One region of the Anaerostipes sp. Marseille-Q3525 genome, then DNA from elsewhere that is predicted to be linked to it. Evidence: a T-box and tRNA genes for the amino acid it is inferred to sense, from the RefSeq annotation. Region 1 holds a T-box; the other regions hold tRNA genes.
What was found. A T-box is a leader RNA that pairs with one kind of tRNA and senses whether it is charged. The one in region 1 lies ahead of thrS (threonine--tRNA ligase), so its partner is inferred to be a tRNA-Thr.

Region 1 (8,040 bases):
TGATCTTTACGACACATTCTCCACATTTATTAGCAAATTTTAGCAGCAAACAACTATGTCAGATTATTTTAGATGAAGATTCTTATTCAGTTGCGAAAAAGAAAACGAACATTAGTTCGGTTCTCGATGATCTTGGATATAATGCATCTGATCTTATGAATGTTGATTTCGTTTTTATTGTAGAAGGAAAGCAAGATAAATACAGATTACCGCTGTTATTAAATCATTATTATTCAGAAATTTATGATGAAGATGGAAGATTAAATCGAGTAGCAATCCTTACGACAAACAGTTGTACCAATATCAAAACCTATGCCAATTTAAAATATATGAATCAGGTATATATGAAAGACCGCTTTTTAATGATTCGTGACAGTGATGGGAAAGATCGTGATATGCTTGGCAGGCAGCTTTGTAAATATTATGATGAACGTAATCTTATCGATGTCGATCATTTGCCTAAAGTAACAAGAAAAAACGTATTGATCTTAAAATATTATTCTTTTGAAAATTACTTTTTAAATCCCAAGATCATGACGAAGCTTGGGATTGTAGAATCCGAAGATACTTTTTATGAGATTTTATATGATAAATGGAGAGAATACTTGCATAGGATCAAGAGTGGGATTCATTTAATACAGATTATGGGACGTGATTTTGTATCTTCTCAGGATATGAAAGAACATATGGAAGCAATCAGAACATACGTTCGTGGACATAATTTGTTTGATATATTTTATGGAAAATACAAAAAAGAAGAAAAAGAATTATTAAAAAAATATATTGAGGTCGCACCAAGAAAGGAATTTTCTGATATCCTTGATGCAGCAGATTCATTTATCTATTTTCAAAGTAAGACGAAACAAAAAGATAAGTAAAATAAAAAGAAAGTATGGGATAAATTCGAACTTGGCAGTTTATTTTCAATTATAATAGACTAGATATGAAAAAAATATTGAATACATGGAGAAAGTTTTTATGAAATATAAAGATGGGAAAAAGAGATGTTGTTGGACAAATCCGAAGAGTCAAGCATATATTGAATATCATGATAAAGAGTGGGGAATGCCTGTCCATGATGACCATAAGTTATTTGAAATGTTGATCTTAGAATCCTTTCAGGCAGGATTATCATGGGAATGTGTACTAAATAAACGAGAAGCATTTAGAGAAGCATTTGATGGTTTTGATGTACATAAAGTTAGTACATATGATGAAAAGAAACAAGCAGAATTAAAACAAAATGAAAGAATCATAAGAAATCAGAGAAAGATAGCAGCAGCAGTTACAAACGCACAGATTTTCCTTAAGATCCAAAAGGAATATAAAAGTTTTTCAGAATATTTATGGCAATTTACAGATCACAAAGTCATCTATGAAACAGGAAAAACCTCTTCAGAATTGTCCGATAAGATATCAAAAGATTTAAAAACACGAGGAATGAAATTTGTTGGAACAACGATCATCTATTCTTATCTTCAAGCAGTTGGAGTAATCTATTCCCATGAAAAAGACTGCTTTTTATGGAAGGAAAAATCATAATACAGTATTTTATAGCAAGTACGTGAAAGCGTACTTGAATTTTTATAAAAAAAGGAGTAAGGTAAAAATTACCAGAGAAAATTTGAGTATTAGAATATAGAAAGTATCATAAGCAGAATGCAGAGACATAAGGAGGAACAATTATGAGACGCAGGGTTATGACAGCATTTATGTGTGCAATTATGACGATGTCTGTAATACCAGTTAACGCAGATGATACACAAGTAGCAAAAGCGCAACAGGAAATGGAATCTACAGTGAAGACAGAAACAACAACAGAAATGTCAACACAATCCACAACGAAAACAGAAAAAAAGAAGACATCTAGAAAAAAGAAAGCGAAAATAACAAAGAAGAAAATTTCCAAAGATAAGAATGGTAAGAAATCAGACAATGAAGAAAAAGTAGTTCCAATGCCGACTCAGGTAATTAGCAAAAGCAGTACACAGGCGATGGAACGTCGAATCTCTTCCAAGCAGGCAAAAATTGCAAAATTAAGAAAAGAAAAAGCTAAGATTTTCAAACAGATGAAGCTTGAAGCCCAAAAAGAAGAAACGCTCAAAACATTTTATGAGAAATACACAGCAAATTCAAAAGCGGAAATTGCATTATTTGGTCAGGAGATAACTCCTGCAATGAAAATATCCAAAAAAGATGAAGCTATGAGAGATGATCTTTATGAACTTGCAGATTTGTTTGGAGATAAACAATTAAAAACAATTGCAGGAAAGTATGTATTTGGAATTAATCATCCAGATTTTGAAACTTTACTCGATAAGAACGATAATTTTAATCTGAATCAGTATTTAAAAAATGAAAAGATTCTTCCAGTAAAGCCAATGCAGCAAAAGATTGTTACTATCAATAAAAAGATCAAGCAGTTAAAGAAAGATATTTCAAAGGAAAATCAGACAAGATATTTTAATCCGAATAATGTAAGTTTATTAAGTCATATTACAGTAGATGATGCCAAACAGATGTTAAAAGGAACGGCTCTTTATGCAGATGCGAAAGCCTATGTAAAAGCGGAAGAAAAATATCATGTTAATGCTGTCTTTTTAATGGGAATTGCAGCACATGAAAGTGCATTGGGAACAAGCAGACGTGCAAGAGAGGATAATAATCTTACTGGATATGGCGTAACTTCTGACAGTGCAAAGGGAATTAACAAAGCTACAAAAGAAGAAGGATTACTAACGACAGCTAAGACTTTACATGAGAAATATCTTACAGCGGGAGGTAGTTATTATGCAGGAACTTCTGCTGAGGATGTGAATAAACATTATTGCGTTGGCGGAGAATGGGCAGCAGCAGTAGTAAATGATGCTTATCAATTAATGAATCAATTATAATATTTTCAAAATAAAGTTTCAAAAAATTTTATTTTTTCATTGATTTTATAATAACACAATGCTATAATTTACAAGAAATGAAAAGATAATAACAAAACGTTGATGAGAAGAGTACTTTGTGAAAGGCTTACAGAGAGGGATACATAAGCTGTGAGTATCCTAAGCAGAGAAACAAAGGAAGACCACCTCGGAGTAGCTGTAAACCAGCTCGGTTGACACCGTTAACTGTCGATTAAGTGATCTGTTTCTGGAATTTATTATCACATGGTATGAAACAGATAACCAGGGTGGAACCGCGATAACTCGTCCCATGGATTTTATTAGTCCATGGGATTTTTTATTTCCATGATCAATTTTCTATGAATAGCTTCATAATAGATTGACAATGGAATAAATAAAACGTTATATATCAAGAAAGGATGAACAAGAAGATGAAGATTACATTAAAAGATGGATCTGTAAAAGAGTATGAAAACAATATGTCTGTCATTGATATCGCAAAAGATATTAGTGAAGGACTGGCAAGAGTTGCCTGTGCAGGAGAGGTTGATGGAGAAGTTGTTGATCTTAGAACTGTCATTGACAAAGATTGCGAATTAAATATCTTAACATTTGATTCTGATGAAGGAAAACATGCATTCCGTCATACAGCATCTCATATTTTAGCTCAGGCAGTCAAACGTCTGTACCCAGAAACAAAACTTGCGATCGGACCTTCTATCGACAATGGTTTCTACTATGATATGGAGAAAGATACTCCATTTACACAGGATGATCTTGAAAAAATTGAAAAAGAAATGAAGAAGATCGTCAAAGAGAATCTTGAGATTACATGTTTTACAAAACCTAGAGATGAAGCAATCGCATTTATGAAAGAAAGAAACGAACCTTATAAAGTAGAACTGATTGAAGATCTTCCAGAAGATTCTGTGATCAGCTTTTATCAGCAGGGAGAATTCGTTGATCTTTGTGCAGGACCTCACTTAATGACTACAAAACCAGTGAAAGCATTCAAACTTACAAGTATTGCAGGTGCTTACTGGCGTGGAGATGAGCATAACCAGATGCTTACAAGAATCTATGGTACTGCATTCACAAAGAAAGCAGAATTAGATGCATATCTTACAATGATGGAAGAAGCAAAAAAACGTGATCATCGTAAACTTGGAAAAGAACTTGGTCTGTTTATGATGAGAGAAGAAGGACCTGGATTCCCATTCTTCCTTCCAAAAGGTATGGTGCTTAAAAATACATTATTAGATTATTGGCGTGAAATCCATCAGAAGGCTGGATATGTTGAAATCTCAACACCTATTATGTTAAGTCGTCATTTATGGGAAACATCAGGACACTGGGATCATTACAAAGAAAATATGTATACAACAGTAATCGATGATCAGGATTTCGCGATCAAACCTATGAACTGTCCAGGTGGAGTTCTTGTATATGAATCAGAACCACGTTCTTACAGAGATCTTCCATTAAGAATGGGTGAGTTAGGTTTAGTACATCGTCATGAAAAATCTGGTCAGTTACATGGATTAATGCGTGTTCGCTGCTTTACACAGGATGATGCACATATCTTTATGACACCAGATCAGATCAAAGATGAGATCAAAGGTGTTGCAGCACTGATCGATCAGGTTTACAGCTTATTTGGATTTAAATATCATGTAGAGCTTTCTACACGCCCAGATGATAGTATGGGAAGTGACGAAGATTGGGAACTTGCAACAGAATCACTTCGTGCAGCCTTAGATGATCTTGGACTTGATTATGTAGTTAATGAAGGGGATGGAGCTTTCTACGGGCCTAAGATTGACTTCCATTTAGAGGATTCTATCGGAAGAACATGGCAGTGTGGAACCATTCAGCTTGACTTCCAGCTTCCATTACGATTCGATCTTCATTACACAGGAGCTGATGGAGAGAAACATCGTCCAATCATGATCCATCGTGTTGCATTCGGATCTATCGAACGTTTCATTGGTATCTTGATCGAACATTTTGCAGGTGCTTTCCCTACATGGTTAGCTCCAGTGCAGGTTGAAGTGATTCCTATCTCTGACAAGCATTTAGATTATGCCACAAAAGTACTTGATACATTAAAGGCAGCAGGAATCCGTGCAGACATCGATACAAGAGCTGAGAAGATGGGATATAAGATCCGTGAAGCACAGCTTCAGAAGATTCCATATATGTTAGTTGTTGGTGGAAAAGAAGAAGAAAACGAGGCTGTATCTGTAAGAAGCCGATTCAAAGGTGACGAAGGACAGATGAAGTTAGATGATTTCTTAGCTGGAATTAAAGAAGAAATCGCAAATAGAGAAAACCGTAAGGTTGAGAAAGAAGACTAGATATCAAATGAAAAGGAGGTACCACATTTGTGGAATACCTCCTTTTTTCTTTATATTCGTTCTAATAGTTCCTCAGGTTTCATAGCTGGTACTTTACTTTCGATAAAATCCTTGATATTACGAGTTACAATAAAGTCTACTTTCATTATTTGTATCAATCAATATTTTCATATTTTTCTGCACGGTTTGTAAGCTGTCAAGTAGGATTTGTGATATAATTGCAACTTTTTCTCAAAGAAACCTCTTGTAATATACCTAGGCAGGGTATATAATACCAATCGTAAAGGAGGAAACTATATGGAAGAAAAAAAAGAATGTTATTGTCATCACAAGATAAAGGAACGTTCAGATAAAGAATATAAAGACCTTATTAATCGTCTAAGCCGTATTGAAGGACAAGTTCGAGGAATAAAAAAGATGGTAGAGAACGATACTTATTGCACGGACATCTTAGTTCAGGTATCTGCAGTCAATGCAGCTTTAAACAGTTTCAATAAAGTCCTTCTTGCCAATCATATCAGAACCTGCGTAGCTGAAGATATCAGAGAAGGCAAAGACGAAACGATCGATGAGTTAGTAAAAGTTTTACAAAAACTAATGAAATAACAATTTAATAAAATGAAAGGAAGGGAAACCATGGAGCAATATCAAGTGACTGGCATGAGCTGTGCTGCTTGCAGTGCACGCGTGGAGAAAGCGGTTTCCAGTGTCGAGGGAGTAACATCCTGCTCTGTAAGCCTGTTGACAAACTCAATGGGTGTCGAAGGAACCGCAGATCCATCTGCAATCATCAAAGCAGTTGAAGATGCCGGATATGGAGCAAAGAAGAAGGGAACACAGACACAAAGCAGTTTTTCAGATGAAGATTTATTAAAAGACAGAGAAACCCCTGTCTTAAGAAAACGTCTGATCGCATCTCTGTGCTTTTTAATCCCGTTAATGTATCTGTCAATGGGACACATGATGTGGAACTGGCCTATTCCTAAGATTCTAGAAGGAAATCATGTAGCAATGGGACTGATCCAACTGTTATTTACAACGATCATCATGGTAATCAACCAGAAGTTCTTTATCAGCGGATTTAAGAGTTTATTCCATAAAGCACCGAACATGGATACTCTGGTAGCGTTAGGTTCAGCCGCTTCTTATGGATACAGTGTGTATATTCTATTTGCCATGACGGACGCACAGATGCATCAAAACATGGATGCAGTCATGAAATATATGCATGAATTCTATTTTGAATCTGCTGCTATGATCTTAACACTGATCACAGTTGGAAAGATGTTAGAAGCAAGATCAAAAGGTAAAACAACAGATGCCTTAAAGAGCCTTATGAAACTGGCACCAAAGACAGCTGTTGTGATCCGAAATGGACAGGAAATGGAAGTCGCGATCGAACAGGTAAAGCAAGGAGATATTTTTGTTGTAAAACCAGGAGAGAATATACCAGTAGATGGTATTATCATTGAAGGAAATAGTGCGTTAAATGAATCTGCCTTAACAGGAGAAAGTATCCCAGTGGATAAAAAAGAAGGTAATGCTGTATCCGCCGCAACATTAAATACATCTGGTTATTTAAAATGTGAGGCAACAAGAGTCGGTGAAGATACAACACTTTCACAGATCATTCAGATGGTCAGTGATGCAGCTGCGACTAAAGCACCGATCGCAAAAGTTGCAGATAAAGTATCAGGAGTTTTTGTTCCAACTGTTATCTGTATCGCACTTGCTACGATCGCTATCTGGCTGCTTGTAGGACAGAGTTTTGGATTTGCACTTGCAAGAGGTATTTCTGTCTTAGTCATCAGCTGCCCTTGTGCTTTAGGACTTGCGACACCTGTAGCGATCATGGTTGGAAACGGAATGGGTGCCAAACATGGAATTATGTTTAAGACAGCCGTGTCCTTAGAAGAAGCAGGAAAGACACAGATTGTTGTCCTAGATAAGACAGGAACGATCACAAGTGGTAAACCACAAGTTACAGATATGGTACCTGTAGATGGTATCAGTGAAGAGGAATTACTCTCTATGGCCTATGCTTTAGAGAAAAAAAGTGAGCATCCTCTTGCACATGCGATCTTACAGAAAGCAGAAGAAACACAGATTAATGACAATTTTGAGATTAAAGACTTCCAGGCAGTTGCTGGAAATGGACTTTCAGGAAAGATTGAGAACGAAATGATCTATGGTGGTAACCAAAGATTTATTGAAAAATATGCAATGATCTCAGCATCTATGATCAAGAAATCAGAAGAACTGGCGAATCAGGGAAAAACACCATTATTCTTTGCATGTGATAATCAGCTGATCGGTATTATTGCCGTTGCAGACGTGATCAAAGAAGACAGCCCACAGGCAGTGAAAGAACTTCAAAATATGGGAATCCGTGTTGTTATGCTGACTGGAGATAATGAACGTACTGCCAAAGCTATTGGTGAACAAGCAGGCGTTGATCAGGTAATTGCAGGAGTCTTGCCAGAAGGGAAAGAAAGTGTTATCCGTGACTTAAAAGAAAAAGGAAAAGTTGCAATGGTCGGTGATGGAATCAATGATGCACCGGCACTTACAAGAGCGGATATGGGGATTGCAATTGGAGCAGGTACCGATATTGCAATCGATGCAGCGGATGTTGTCTTAATGAAAAGCCGTCTGAGCGATGTACCAGCAGCAATCCGTTTAAGTCGTGCAACACTTAAGAATATTCACGAAAACTTATTCTGGGCATTTATCTATAACATTATCGGAATTCCATTAGCCGCAGGGGCATGGTATATGTTACTTGGATG
Region 2 (8,040 bases), on a different contig from region 1:
TGCCATGATTTTTTTCCTCCTCTTGGTTAAATAAACTGAGCAAATCCTGATATAAATACAACGGTCAAAAGTCCTGCTACTGCCACTGCCAGACTACTCATCGCACCCTCTACCGGACCCATTTCAATTGCTCTTGCCGTTCCGATCGCATGGGATGCCGTTCCAAGCGCAAGTCCTTTAGCCAACGGATTTTTTATTTTAAAGATACGAAATACTGTATCTGCGATCACATTTCCAAGAATTCCTGTGATAATGATCACTGCAACAGTAATCGTTACAATTCCTCCAAGTTCTTCTGACAAACCAATTCCGATTGCTGTTGTAATCGATTTCGGAAGCATTGTTACATACTGTTGATGATTAAATCCAAACAACATACAAAGAACAAAAATCCCAAACAAACTTGCCAATGTTCCAGATAAAATTCCACATACAACTGCAACCATATTTTTCTTTAATAGTTCAAGCTGTTCATATAATGGAACTGCCAGGCACACTGTTGCCGGTGTCAGCAGATAAGATATGTACTTTGCACTTGCATTGTATACTTCATAGCTGATTCCTAATCCTTTTAATGCAATGATCACAATAATAATAGATACAAGCAATGGATTCAAAACTGCCAAGCCAAATTTCTTCTTTAAAAATAATCCAATCTCATATGCGATCAAACTGATCGTTACTCCTACAAACATTGATTGTCTGAACACTTCATTCATTTTTGATTCCTCTCTTTTGTGCTATCATTTGTGCAACTCTTCCTGTAACTGCCATAACAAATACCGTGATCACTACCGTAATGATCATGATTGGTACTATCAAGGGTCTTAAAACTCCCCATGAATCAATCAGACCAGCCGCTGCTGGGATAAACATGACCGGCATAATTTCAATCAGAAAAAAAGCTGCATCCTTGACCTGACTTGTTTTTAAAACGCCAGTCATCAAACATACAAGCATCAACACAAGTCCATACACACTTGCCGGTATTGGCAATGGTATGAACATCTTAAGCACTTCTCCCAAAAAAGAGAGAAGCAAAATAATCATAAATTGTCTAAGAAATTTCATACAATCCTCCAGTTTTTCATATTAAGTCTTCTCTTGTGTATACAATATTATGGTACTACCAACTTTTAATGTCAATACTTTGCTTGAAATAAATACTTGAAAAAAATAGAATCCTGCACTTACAGGATTCTATTTTTTTCACTTTGTTATTTTATAATTTTTGCTGCTTTCGAATTGATATATCCAACAAACTTTCCTGATTTTGTATATAAAGATAAATACTTATATCCATTTTCATGTTTATATCTATATTTTGCTGTATATGTTTTCTTATAAACTTTTGTCTTTGATGTCTTCCATGAAAAGTTCTTATATAATTTATAATTTTTCTTTGTAATCTTTACACGTTTTCCATATTTATATGCTTTACCTTGTTCTGGCTGTGTGGCATATCCTAAACGTTTTACAGCTTTCTGATTGATATATCCGACAAATTTTCCTGCCTTTGTATATAATTCTAAATATGTAGATCCATTCTGATGTGAATATTTATATTTAGCTACATACGTTTTTTTGTATGGATTTACTTTGGTTTTTTTCCAGCTAAAATTACTATAAACTTTGTATTTCTTGCTTGTAACTTTCACACGGTAATTGTAATTGATCGCAACACCTTGTGGTAATTTCTTGTATGTGACTTTCTGCTGTGCAATTCCTTCTTTTGTTCCTTTTATTGTCAGCTTATAAGAATCTTTATCTGGTGCATATCCTGCAACTTTCGGCAATGTAACTGTTTTTGTCTTACCTACTTCAACTTTTACATACTGTGTTACAGCAATCTGTTTTCCGTTTTTATCACAAATGTTAATTGCTACGATCTGTTCTGCACCTTTGGATACAGAATCTTTGTAAAATCTAAGTGATTGAAGCGGATGTCCGTTAAAATCAAACAACGTTATATTATCCCAGCTGCAGCCACCCCATGCCGGCTGTCCATTATAATAGAGTTTCTGTGCTACAAAGTAATCTTTCGCACCAGCAGATGCCCAGCCTGTTCCATATTTGTCTGCCTGCTCTTTGTTATATTTCCAATAGGTCTGTCCTGCTCTTACAGGAATCCATGCACCTTCCCAATAAAATGCACCTAAACCATTTCCTTTTGACATCACTGTTTTATAAAGGTCTGTCAATTCATCTACCTGTCCTTGTGGACTCACAGAATAAGCACTTGTATTGGCACTCTCTCCAATCGTGTTTCCTGTTCCATCTGCATCTTTTAAACTATTTGCCCAGCCTGTTTCCAATACTGCAAATAGTTTACCATAAGATGCAGCTAAATCCTGGACTTTAGATAAAGTTTCTGGTGTATTTGCTTTTGCCCAAGTTGACCAGAATGGATAATAGGAAGATCCTAACACATCATAATCTACCTTATCACGCTTCCATGTATTCATAATATCCTGATATTTTTTAACATTTGGTGTTTCGAGATGTAATGCTACTAAACTTTCAGGCAAAGTTTCTCTTACTGCCTTAATTCCAGCTTTCAAATATGTATTGATCTTTGTTGATTTCTTTTTATCTCCCCATACTGCATCGTATGTTTTTCCAGCATCTCTGTTTAAATAAATTCCAAAACCACCATTCGTCAATTCATTTCCAACCTGTGCCATTCCAACATCTGCACCTGCTTCTTTAAACTTCTGAATTGTTTCTTTTGTAAACTGATAAATGTTATCGCACATCTTTGTCTCATCATTCTCGTCGGCTTTCCATGCTTTTGGAAGTAACTGCACAGATGGATCTGTCCAAAAATCAGAATAATGGAAATCTAATAAAATCTTCATATCGTATTTTGTTGCTTCTTTGGCAATCTTAAGTCCGGTTTTGACATCATTTCCACCGCCGCCATAAGTTTCGCCATCCTTATTAAATGGGTCATTCCAAATACGGATTCTTATATAATTCACTCCATTGTCATGCAAAACCTTCAATAAAGATTCTTCATTTCCATCATTATCATAGTATTTGACACCTGCATTCTTTAGTGCCTCATATGATGAGATATCCATTCCTCTCATTGCATTTTCTGACATACCTGTGACTTTTTTGATCGTAACTTTCTGATCCTTTAATCCAGATTCTCCTCCATAGATCCATGGATCAACACTTACATTTGTATCGTCTCCTTTTCCTTGTGCATATGCAAAAATTGAAAGAGACATTGCTGCCTGTCCATTATCAAAAAATGAATTCCAACCATCAACAACTTCTCCCTCATCATAGATGATTCCACCTTTATTCTTGTCATCAATCGTAGCTGTCAGCAGATCATAGATATTCTTTGTCTGTGTATACACACTTGTTTTCGCTTCATCATCATTTCTTGGATATTTCACATTTGAAACAATCAGTTGTGCATCTTTATTCACTCCTGCATCTGCCTGATTATTTTCGAATTCTTTACGTAATTTTTCAATATTCGTATTGGTATTCTCATCTGGATATACATTCACACCAAGATAATCGTATGAAATATTATTCCAATCTCCATTTAACTGGTTTTGTACCCATTTAATATCTGATGGATCATTCGGCATTGAAATACTTACAGCTGTTTTTATATCTTTATAATCTTTCTTAATCTCTTGTGTGATCTTTCCCATCTGCACAAACCCATCATTACCGCTGATTCCAAGGAAATTATAATTCACTTCATTTCCAACCGTCACAATGTCAGGAAGTGCATCATCATCGTCTAAAGCTTTTAACGTAGCTTGTGTATAAGCAATGGCTTTCTCACCTGCATCATCTGATGTCCAGCCGTCTGGAAGATTCTGTGTATTGGCATATGTCATTTCATCTGAATAAAGCAACACTGCATTCGTCCTTAACCCTGCCTTTTTTGCCTCTTTTAATGTTTTCTCGGCATTCTCCAGAGACAGGTATTTATTATCTTTTCCTGGATTCACTGCGATCTTAACAGAGATTGTATTGATTCCCTGTGTTTTTACATACGAAAAGAGATTGTTAACGGCATTTCCTTTATAATCTTTCCATACCTTGTTCCATCCAACATTTTGCTGGTAATGTGAAAAATCAGCACCCAAAATTGTCTTTTCACTATCAATTCCCTCAATCTTTTGATACTGGTCCATTACTTTTTGAGCTGTCTCTTTGCTGCTTTCTGTTTTTGTGGACTCATTTGTTTCCACCACTTCTGGTGTGGATGCAAATACTGAAGTTCCAGCACTTGTTGCTGCAATCATGGACATCATAAGTCCTGCGGCCAGCAGTTGTTTCATTTTCCTCATAAAATTCTACTCTCCTTTTCTTCATTTAATCTTTATACCTTATCATTATAACACATTCTTATCGTAACAACATCATAAAGTTAAATAACTCTTTCTGGAACTGTATATTTTTCACCCGGTCAATCTCTGTTGTGCGGACTCTTGTCCCATAAATGTAAAATGCTGAAGAAGTAAGTCCCCCTCTTTGGACTCTTTCTCTTTTAAACCAGTTTCCAAAAGAACTTGTCGGTCTGCTTTTAATCGGATGTGAATCTAGCACCAGATATTTTTTCGTTTTCGGATTAAAATCTGCGATCGTCACATAATGACCTGGTACATGTGAAATCGCAACATATCCTTTCTGCAGATAGTCTCTGACTTCAGAGAGACTGTAACTTGTTTTTACATAAGAAAATCCATAGGCCTCTCCGAATTCTTTGGCTGCTCCTTTAAAGACCCCATCCTGTGTTCCTGAACCTATGATCCTGTAATGTTTTTTTACTGCAAAATCTGCAAAGAGCATAGGATCTACAAACTGTCCATTTAATGCATAAACTGCATTGGTAATCGCTACAACTCCACATCCTGCTGCCGCCATTTTCCCGCTGTAGTCTGAAACATTTCCATAATCTTTTCTTGCCCATGCCGGATCAAACTGCATAAAGTTTCTATATGGTGTCACATTTTTATTCTGAAGGCGAATAAACTGCCACTGCATTGTCTCATTTCCCGCCTCTTTATCTGTTTTTTGGAAGTTATTTTTTATATCTCCATGTTTCACTAACACAAGGTTTCCATCCTGATCTATGGAAAGATATTTATCTTCTTTCACATTTTTTATATATAAATGATCATATTCTCTTACCAGTTCCCAGTTCGTATCCTGAGATTTCAAATATTTATCTTCTGTCTGGAATTTATACTGCTGGTTTCCTGAAAATGTAATTGTTATGTCTATACCTTCTTTTGTTTTTTTATTCTGTACCCAATACTTTCCATTTCCAATCAATTGTTTTTCGCTTCCATTGTAAGCAATCGCTTCTTTATGATACCTACTTTTTTCAATCCATCCGATGCCATATCCTTTCTTTTTCTCATAAATAACCTGTAAATATCCGGATGCTTTGCTTACAACAATAATCCCTGAATATTTCGGTGCAGATGCAATTTTTTTAGAACCTGAAGAATTCTCATACACATTCATTTTATTTTTCAAAAATGCATATTGTTTCTCATATGATATATCAACGATTTTTCCTTTAAATTCGTTATAAATCGTCTGCGGATTATCAAAATATCCTGGCGCAGCTGCCTGTATCTTTATCGTTGTCTGCATACAAATGATAAGACACAAAATCATACTGATCCATCTCTTTTTTCCCTTATACCACTTTATCATCTGATTTTCCCTTTATTTTATGAATTCTATTGACAGTGTTTCATTTTCATGATAAATTATTAATCGGTTCTGCTGCTGTGGCACAGGAGGTAGCGCACCTCATTGGTAGTGAGGAGGTCACGGGTTCAACTCCCGTCAGCAGCTTATACAAGATTGGCTTAAAACTTATGTTTTAAGCCATTTTTCATTGTATCAACTATTTTCTTTCATCACTTTTAATCTTTTTTCGAATTCTTTGAATCGCATTATCAATTGATTTATCAGTTTTCCCAAGCTTCTTTGCGATCACTGTATAATTATCCCCATTCAGATAGTAATACATAACCTGTTTTTCAAATTTACTTAATTTCTGATTGATCTTTTGATAATAATCTTTAATCTCTTCTTTTCGAAGCAAACTCTCCTCTGGTGTCTCATCAGGATTCTCTAAGATTTCATCAAGTGCAAACTCATTCCCTTGATCTTTATATTCAAACAAAGAAATCGACGTATTCAATGGAATATGTTTTTTTCTATTAAATGCTGTGATCGTTGTATAGATCTGTCTATGCACACACAAATATGCAAATGTCGAAAATGAAGTACTTTTCCCTTCCTGATAAGATGTGATCGCCTTAAAAAGTCCGATCATACCTTCCTGTATCAGATCTTCTTCATCCCCACCTGCAAGGAAAAATTTCCTCGCCTCTTTTCTTACCATATCCCGATATTTCTCTAATAGACACTCCATGGCGTCATCACTGCCACCATGGATCTGTCTTAGCAATTCCTCATCAGAAATTGTTCTTAATTCATTCATTATTATTTTCCCAGTCGTTGTCTTACAACTTCAAATGCCAGAACTCCGGCTGCTACTGATGCATTCAGAGAATCAATATCTCCTTTCATCGGAATTGATGAAATAAAGTCACATTTTTCTTTTACAAGTCGACTAACACCGCTTCCTTCGTTTCCAATCACAAGACCGATGGATCCTGTCAGATTCTGTCGATAGATCACTTCTCCATCCATATCTGCACATGCAAACCACATACCGCGTTCTTTTAACTCATCCATTGCTTTTCCAATATTTGTAACTTTCACTACCGGAGTATAATTGATCGCTCCTGCTGACGTCTTTGCTACAGTTGGTGTGATTCCAACAGCACGATGTTTTGGAATGATCACTCCGTGCGCTCCTGCAAGATTTGCTGTACGAATGATCGCACCAAGATTATGTGGATCTTCAATTCCATCAAGTAAGATAAAGAAAGGATCTTCTCCCTTTTCTTCTGCTCTCTTAAATAGGTCATCTATTGTTCCATATTCATATGCTGCTACAATTGCTACAACACCCTGATGATGCTCATTTGTCAACTGGTTTAGACGCTCTTTGTCTACAAATTTAAGAATCGCGTCTGTTTTCTTTGCCTCTCTTACGATCGTGCGGATTGGTCCATCTTGGCATCCGTCCAGTACAAAAATCTTATCAATTGGTTTCTTTGCTCTCAAAGCCTCGATCACGGCATTACGCCCCGCGATCAGATCTTCTTTATGATTCATGTTTTTCTCCTATTTCTTTTTTCTTATTTAAATCAAAACCGATCCCGATCAATTCGATGATGCGGTCCATATCTCCTGCCAAATATAAATATCCGACTAACGCTTCTACTCCTGTTGCTTTTCTATAATCCATCATAGATGCATTCTTCGCCACAGAACCTGATTTTGAATTTCTCCCGCGTTTGTAAACTGCCATCTCCTCGTCTGTCAAAAATGGCTCTATCTTTTCAAACACTTCTTTTTGCGCAGAAGCTTTTACCATACTGCTTGATTTTTTATGATATTTATTAACACTCATATTTCCAGCAGACATAACGATCGTTCGAATTACGATCTCATAGATTGCATCTCCGATATAAGCAAGAGATAATGGCGAGTAACTTTTTGGATCTAATCCTTCAAGAGACAATCCTTCTTTGATCTTATTAACTAAGCTCTGCTCCATTTTACACCTTCTCTTGTATCTTTTAATACGATACCCTGTTCTAATAACTGATCTCTGATCTCATCAGCTCTTGCAAAATCTTTGTTCTTTCTTGCTGCCTGACGTTCTTCGATCAATTTCTCAATCTCTTCATCTAAGATTTCTTCTTCTTTTGTTGTCTCAATTCCAAGAACTCCACATAGATCTTCTAAAACTTTTAAGACTTTCTTTGCGTAATCCGCACTGAAATCTTTTACCGTTGAGTTTGATTCACGTACGATCTCAAAGATTGCAGAAACGGCATCAGCTGTGTTAAAGTCATCTTCCATCGCATCTTCAAATTTCTTTACAAGTGCTTCTACCTTTGCAAA
Region 3 (8,040 bases), on a different contig from region 1:
ATTAGCTGAATTAGCTGAAGAACAGCAGTTAGTTGACAAATTTGAAGAATTATATAATGGAGCTGTGATCAACACTGGAGAACAGCGTCTGGTTCTTCATCATTTAGCACGTAGACAGCTTGGTAAAGATGTCATTGTTGATGGTGTCAACAAACGTGATTTCTATGTTGAACAGCAGAAGAAAGCAGCTGACTTTGCAAACAAAGTACATGCTGGTGAGATTACAAACGAAGCTGGTGAAAAGTTCACTACAGTTGTACAGATCGGTATCGGTGGTAGTGATCTAGGACCTCGTGCTTTATATATTGCTCTTGAGAATTGGGCTAAGACAAATGGATTTGATAAAATGGAAGCTAAATTCATCAGTAATGTTGACCCTGATGATGCAGCTGCTGTTTTAAATTCTATTGATGTTTCTCGTTCTTTATTTATCGTTGTATCTAAATCAGGAACAACTTTAGAGACATTAACAAACGAGGCTTTCGTTAAAGATGCTTTAGTAAAAGCTGGATTAAATCCTTCTAAGCATATGTTAACTGCAACAAGTGAGACTTCTCCTTTAGCTAAGAGTGATGATTATCTTGAAGCATTCTTCATGGATGACTTTATCGGTGGACGTTACTCTTCTGTTTCCGCTGTAGGTGGAGTAATCCTTTCTCTTGCATTTGGACCAGAAATCTTCGCAAGAATCCTTAATGGTATGGCTGATGAAGACAAACTTGCTACAAACAAAAACATCAAAGAAAACCCTGACTTATTAGATGCCTTGATCGGTGTTTATGAAAGAAACGTACAGGGATATCCTGAAACAGCGGTATTACCATACTCTCAGGCATTAAGCCGTTTCCCTGCACATTTACAGCAGTGTGACATGGAATCCAATGGTAAATCTGTTAACCGTTTTGGTGAACGTGTAAACTATGTAACAGGACCTATCATTTTTGGTGAACCTGGTACAAACGGACAGCATTCTTTCTATCAGTTATTACATCAGGGAACTGATATCGTTCCTTTACAGTTTGTTGGATTCAAAGACAGCCAGATTGGTACAGATGTTGTAATCGAAGGAAGTACAAGCCAGAAGAAATTATGTGCAAACGTTGCAGCTCAGATCGTTGCATTTGCTTGTGGTAAAGATGATGAAAACAAGAACAAGAACTTCGAAGGTGGTCGTCCATCAAGTATTATCATCGGAGATCAGTTAACTCCTGAATCTCTTGGATCTCTCTTAGCTCATTTTGAGAATAAGATCATGTTCCAGGGATTCGTATGGAATGTAAACAGCTTCGACCAGGAAGGTGTACAGCTTGGTAAATTACTTGCAAAACGTGTGCTTGCACATGATACAGATGGTGCTTTGAAAGCTTATAGTGATTTATTTGAAATCTAATAGATATTATCTAACTTTATAATGCAGAAGATGCACACAGCTGATATTTCTCATGCTGTGTGCTTTTTCTTATGCTATAATACTCATGTGTTGATATTTTATCTTCACCTGCATCTTCTTATACAAACGAATATACTGCAAAGGGTGTGCCTTACTATTATATGATCGATAATGGACATATCCTGGCAGGTTCTTTTTGGAAACCTAATAAAAACCGTTATTCTATTCCTTTAAACTGCCAGCTTGTAAAGATTCTTCAAAAATACGGATTTGAACGTGGACTCTGGGAATCCAGAAAAGACTATATGCATTTTTCATATTTTGGAACTTAATATTTTAGGATTTAAGTGATAAAAGATAAGTTTTCAACAAAAAAAGAACTGACGCACTTGTCAGTTCTTTTTATATTATATAAAAAGCCGAAAACCGGACTTGAACCGGCGACCCCTTCATTACGAGTGAAGTGCTCTACCAACTGAGCTATTTCGGCGTATATAAAAGCACAGATATGCTGAATCTATGCTCCTTTTGTAAGATAACCTTCAATCTTGCTGACTGCTTCTTCCTCATCTGCTCCGTCAGCTACGACTGTCAAATCTTCTAAACGATCTAAGTCTAACCCTAGACTCATCATTCCCATCATACTTTTTACATTGACTTGCTTATTCCCTGTCTCGAATAAAATCTTGCTCTCAAACTGGCTTGCCATCTGTACAAGAAAAGCTATTGGTCTATCTTCTTCTCTTAAGGCTACTTCCACTTTGACATTCTTTGAAATCATTCCTGTCCTCCCAATCTCATCTCTTCCGCAATCCGTCCAATCTTCTTCAATCGGTGATTCACACCTGACTTACCGACTGGCGGTTCTAGCATATCTCCAAGTTCTTTTAGTGTAGCTTCCGGGTGTTCCAGACGTAATCTTGCAATATCCTGCAACCCTTGATCTAAAAAACGGAGGCCTTTGTGCTTATCAATATATTCAATATCTTCCACCTGTTTGACTGCGGCAGAAACCGTCTTATTAATATTCGCTGTTTCGCAATTGACACGACGGTTTACTTTATTACGCATATCTTTCAGGATTCTAACATTCTCAAGTTCCATCAAGGCAATGTGTGCTTCCATAATATTCAACACATCTACGATCTTTGATCCTTCTTTCATGTATACTACATAGTATTTCTTACGCAAAACAATTTTAGCATCTAAATCAAAAAAATTCAAGACTTCTTTTAACTGTTCTGCGGTCTGCTCATCTGTAGAGACGACTTCAAAGTGATAATTCTTCTCAGGATCACTCATGGAACCGGCTGCTTGAAAAGCTCCTCGAATATATGCCCGCTTACAACATGTGTTTTGTAAAACCAACCCAAATTCCCGTAGGTCTAAAAGTTTCACTGTTTTCAATATTAAAACACAATCATTATGCTTGTCAACACTTATCGTATAATTTCGACTTCTTTTTAGAAATTCGTTGCGCCCGACATCAATCTTTGCATGAATATCAAACACTTCTTTTAAAAGTGTATAAAAACGTTTTGCAGCAGATACTGTCTCTGTCTGAATCTGTATCGTATAATTATCTGGTTCAAGACCGATATCTCCGCCAAATTTCAAAAAGCCGGCAATTTCCGCAATCTTGCAATGTCTGGCACTCGTTTCATTTCTTGATAATTCTTCTTTTATATTACTTGAAAATGACATTTGCTACCTCATAATATCTCTATGCTCAACTTTAACAGAATATGGCAGACGTTTTAATTTTTCTGCCAACTTATTTGTAATCGTAACAGATCGGTGTTTTCCACCTGTACATCCAATCCCAATAACAAGATTATACTTGCCTTCCTTGATATAATTTGGAATCAGAAATTCCATCATATCGTTTAATTTTTCAAGAAATTCTACTGATTCCTGATGTTCCATCACAAAATCCTGAATTGCTTTGTCATTTCCAGTGAGTGGTCGAAGTTCCAGATCGTAATATGGATTCGGAAGAAATCGTACATCAAAAACCAAATCCACATCTGCTGGAATTCCGTATTTGAACCCAAAAGAAACAACTGCAATCTGGAATCGTTCCCCTTCTTCACCTTCAACAAAAATATGATTAATCTCCTCTTTTAATTCTTTTGTGAGAAGCTGACTTGTGTCGATAACATAATCCGCTTTCTCCTGTAAAAATTTCATGATCTCACGTTCTTTTGCGATTCCATCTTCGACTCTTCCATCTCTTGATAATGGATGATTTCTTCTTGTCTCTTTATATCTTTTTAATAAAATACGATTGCTTGCATTTAGATAGAGAATCTCATATTTAATCCCTGCTTCTTTGATTTCTTTTAATTTCTGCTCTAATTCGCCGATTCCTTCTCCGTTACGGATATCAATCCCAAGTGCAGCATTTTCTATCTTGGCAGTCTTATCTAATAACATTTCTGCAAATTTATCAAGCAATGCCACTGGAAGATTATCAACACAAAAATATCCAACATCTTCTAACATCTTTAACGCACTGCTTTTTCCTGCTCCCGACATTCCTGTTACAATTACAAATCTCATCTTCGCTGCTCCTTCTTAGAATCTTCTTATCTAGAACCTTCCAACTCGTTTTACTTCCGGTTCCATCGTAACTCCAAACTGTTCTTTTACTTTATCTGCTACATCACTGATCAACTGCATAACATCTGCTGCTGTGGCGTTTCCACGATTGATCACGAAACCACTGTGTTTCTCTGATACCTGGGCATCTCCAACCTGATATCCCTTTAATCCAGCATCCTGAATCAGTTTTCCTGCAAAATATCCTTCTGGACGTTTAAATGTACTTCCTGCACTTGGATATTCCAATGGCTGTTTTGTTTTTCTCGCTAAAGCATACTCATCCATCTTTGCCTTAATTTCTTCTTTATTGCCTTTCTCCAGAGCGATCACACCTTCTAAGACAACATACTCGTTCTTAAGAACATTGCTTGTACGATATCCAAGTTCTAATTCTTCTGCTTTCAGGGTTTTGATCTCTCCATCTTTTGTAAGAACCTTAACTTCTTTTAATACCTGTACCATTTCACCGCCATATGCACCTGCGTTCATTACAACTGCACCACCAAATGTTCCCGGAATTCCTCCTGCGAATTCAAAACCTGTCAGTTCTTCATTCAATGCCGCTTTGGATGTAGAACTTAATAATGTTCCTGCTTTTACGGTAAGTTCATTTCCGTTGACTTCAATTCCACTGTAGTTTTTGTAAATCTGAAGAACAATACCATCCATTCCATCATCTGCAACTAAAAGGTTACTTCCATTTCCTAAAACAAATAATGGAATTCCTTCTTCTTTTGCAAAATGACAGACTGCTTCAATCTCTTCAATACTCTCTGGTGCTGCAAAAATATCTGCTGGTCCTCCAATGCGGAATGTTGTATGTTTCTTCATTGGTTCATTGCTTAAAATATATTTCTCTGGTATGATCTGTTTTAATTTATCGATCTTTACGTCCATAATTTCTCCATTCTATCTGTACTTATGAAAGCATCAGGCTGGCTGCACCATAGATTCCTGCATCATTTCCAAGTGTTGCCAGAACAAATTTTGTTTCCTGTGCTTTTCCAAATGTATATGTCTTATAATGTGCATTGATCGCATCTAAAAGGATCTGTCCAGCTTTGGATACTCCTCCTCCAATCACAAATACTTCTGGATCTACCATCAATGCAATATTTCCTGCTGCAAGTGCTAATTTCTTACCAAGATTGTCTACCTGTGTGGCTGCAAATTCATCTCCTGCTTTGGCTGCATCGAAAATGTCTTTTGATGTTACTTCAGTAATGTCTTTCAGTGTAGTTGATTTCTCGTATTTTTTGAGTGCTTTCTTTGTCTCATATACGATTCCTGTAGCTGAAGCATAAAGCTCTAAACATCCTGTTTTTCCACAATTGCATACTCGATCATCAAAAGGATCCACCGTCATATGGCCGATCTCTCCTCCATATCCACGACTTCCGTCAACAATCTTTCCATCAATGATGATTCCACCACCGACTCCAGTTCCAAGAGTGATCATAACTGCACTGTTATATTTCGCTGCTGCACCCATCCAGATCTCTCCTAATGCTGCTGCGTTTGCATCATTTGTTGCTTTGACAGGGCATCCTGTAAGTTTTGACAACTCACCTGCCACATCAACACTTCCCCATCCAAGATTTACACATTCATTTACCCTTGCAAATTCCAAAACTGCACCTGGAACTCCGGCTCCAATCCCGATCACATCCTCACGTGTAAGATCATTCTCTTTCATATGATCATTCACTGCTGTTGCGATATCTGAAATAATATTCTTTCCATTATCTTCTGTTCTTGTCTTGATCTCCCATTTTTCTTTTAATGTTCCATCTTCTGCAAACAGTCCCATCTTTATAGTTGTTCCACCGATATCAATTCCATAGATATATTTCATACAATTATTCCTCCATCTGTCCTGTAACACGTTTATAAAGCTCTTCTGCCGCATTATATCCCATCTTCTTCTGTCTGTGGTTGATCGCTGCTGCCTCTACGATGATTGCCAGATTTCGTCCTGGACGGATCGGAAGTGTATGTGCCGCAACTTTATTTCCTAAATATTCTACATATTTCTCTTCCAGTCCTAAGCGATCGTAATCTGCATCTTTATTCCAGTCTTCCAATTGAATAACCAGATCAATCTCCTGTTCCATCTTCACACTCTCAACACCATACAGATTCTTAACATCAATAATTCCGATTCCTCGTAGTTCAATAAAGAATCGTGTAACTTCCGGTGATGTTCCGATCAAAGTCTTTTTGCTGACTCTCTTAATCTCTACCACATCATCAGATACCAATCGATGTCCTCTTCGTATTAATTCCAAAGCAGCTTCACTCTTACCAATTCCACTTTCACCCGTGATCAGAATACCTTCTCCAAATACATCGACCAAAACACCATGAATCGTAATACTTGGTGCTAATACAACACCAAGCCATCGGATAACTTCTGCCATAAACTCTGATGTTGAATCCTGTGAAATAAGAACTGGTACACTATATTTCTTGGCAATATCTAACAGCATCTCACTTGGATGAAGGTTTCTGCAAAATACGATCGCTGGAATTCCAGCCCCAATAAATCTATTATAAATATTTTTTGCATTTTCAACATCTTTCTCTACTTCTTCAATAAATAAATGCTCTGCTTTTCCAATGATCTGCACACGATTCTTTGCAAAGTTTTCAAAGAATCCTGCCAGTTGCAATGCAGGTCTGTTGATCTCAGCCTGTTCAATATAAACTTCTCTAGAATTGATCTCTGGTGTGACTTCTTTTAAATTTAATTCCTTTACCATATCATATACTGATACTTTATGCTCTTTATCCATAATTCTTCTCACTTTCTGCACCTTTGATTACCGGTCTCTTTATTTATTGTAACATATTTCTTCTTTACTTGGAAACGTGAAAAAATTCATAAATTGCCTGGGCTGTGCTTTGATTCATACCTGGAACATTTAAAAGTTCCTCAATCTCTGCTGTCTTAATCTGACTGATATCTTTAAAATACTTCATCAGTTCTTTTCGTCTTTTGGGTCCAACTCCTTTGATATCATCAAGAACAGAATGCACCTGCCCTTTTGCACGCAGTGAACGATGATATTCAATCGCAAAGCGATGGGCTTCGTCCTGTATTCTTGTCACGAGTAAAAAGGCTTCACTATTAGGCGGGAACATAATTTCCTCATTATTATAATACAATCCTCTTGTTCTATGATTATCATCCTTAACCATTCCACAGACTGGAATATCAAGTTTTAATTCATCTAACACTCTGAGTGCAACATTAACCTGACCCTTTCCTCCATCCATCATCAAAATATCTGGAAATTTGGTAAAACCTCCAAGTTCTGTATCCTTCCCTTGTTCTTTTAATTCTTCCAGTTCCTTCTTCCCATGGAGAAATCTTCTCGTAAGAACTTCCTGCATACTCGCATAATCATCTGGACCTTCGATAGTTCTTAAACGGAACTTACGGTAATCTCTTCTTCTTGCTTTTCCTTTTTCAAATACGACCATGGATGCAACTGTTTGAAATCCGCTGATATTTGAAATATCAAATGCTTCCATTCGATTTAAACCTTTTATTCCAAGCAGTTTTTCAATTTCATGAACCGCCCCGATCGTTCTTTTTTCTTCACGTTTGATCTTCTCACGATCCATTCGCAGTACATTCTGAGCATTTTCTTTTGCCATCTCTACCATCTTATGTTTCTGTCCACGTACTGGTATCTTAAAATGCACTTTGGCTCCACGCTTCTTTGACAGCCATTCTTCAATAATCTCTTTCTCTGCAATGTCATGTTCAAGAAAAATTTCTCCAGGAAGATATGGCGTTCCTGCATAAAACTGTTTTACAAAAGCCCCTAAAACTTCCTCTTTTGAACTTTCCTCATCTGCTTCCATATGAAAATGTTCCCTTCCAAGAAGTTTTCCTTTGCGGATAAAGAAAATTGATACTACAACGTCTTTGTCATCCTCTGCCATTGCAATAATATCTCGATCTTCAAAAGCATAGGTATTGATCTTCTGACGGTCCATGATTCGCTCAATACTCTTAAGGAGATCTCTGTATTCCA

Region 2: it encodes a tRNA-Thr, which carries the amino acid that the T-box ahead of thrS (threonine--tRNA ligase) is inferred to sense. The anticodon was not compared.
Region 3: it encodes a tRNA-Thr, which carries the amino acid that the T-box ahead of thrS (threonine--tRNA ligase) is inferred to sense. The anticodon was not compared.

Annotation. Positions count from the first base shown of each region.
Region 1 covers NZ_JAGTTT010000031.1:10,450-18,489, reverse strand. The annotation lists gene KE503_RS12300 (ATP-dependent nuclease) at 1-878, shown strand, start outside; gene KE503_RS12295 (DNA-3-methyladenine glycosylase I) at 979-1,542, shown strand; gene KE503_RS12290 (glucosaminidase domain-containing protein) at 1,686-2,894, shown strand; T-box leader at 2,985-3,208, shown strand; gene thrS (threonine--tRNA ligase) at 3,326-5,251, shown strand; gene KE503_RS12280 (metal-sensing transcriptional repressor) at 5,549-5,857, shown strand; gene KE503_RS12275 (heavy metal translocating P-type ATPase) at 5,888-8,040, shown strand, end outside.
Region 2 covers NZ_JAGTTT010000014.1:28,112-36,151, reverse strand. The annotation lists gene KE503_RS08130 (cytidylate kinase-like family protein) at 1-6, opposite strand, end outside; gene KE503_RS08125 (LrgB family protein) at 27-719, opposite strand; gene KE503_RS08120 (CidA/LrgA family protein) at 712-1,071, opposite strand; gene KE503_RS08115 (glycosyl hydrolase 53 family protein) at 1,218-4,325, opposite strand; gene KE503_RS08110 (C39 family peptidase) at 4,384-5,703, opposite strand; tRNA gene KE503_RS08105 (tRNA-Thr) at 5,775-5,847, shown strand; gene KE503_RS08100 (sigma-70 family RNA polymerase sigma factor) at 5,900-6,502, opposite strand; gene rlmB (23S rRNA (guanosine(2251)-2'-O)-methyltransferase RlmB) at 6,505-7,245, opposite strand; gene KE503_RS08090 (Mini-ribonuclease 3) at 7,235-7,690, opposite strand; gene cysS (cysteine--tRNA ligase) at 7,675-8,040, opposite strand, start outside.
Region 3 covers NZ_JAGTTT010000001.1:35,590-43,629, reverse strand. The annotation lists gene KE503_RS00210 (glucose-6-phosphate isomerase) at 1-1,390, shown strand, start outside; gene KE503_RS00205 (M15 family metallopeptidase) at 1,552-1,722, shown strand; tRNA gene KE503_RS00200 (tRNA-Thr) at 1,808-1,880, opposite strand; gene KE503_RS00195 (HPr family phosphocarrier protein) at 1,908-2,171, opposite strand; gene whiA (DNA-binding protein WhiA) at 2,168-3,094, opposite strand; gene rapZ (RNase adapter RapZ) at 3,098-3,952, opposite strand; gene murB (UDP-N-acetylmuramate dehydrogenase) at 3,983-4,891, opposite strand; gene KE503_RS00175 (ROK family glucokinase) at 4,914-5,849, opposite strand; gene hprK (HPr(Ser) kinase/phosphatase) at 5,854-6,789, opposite strand; gene uvrC (excinuclease ABC subunit UvrC) at 6,854-8,040, opposite strand, start outside.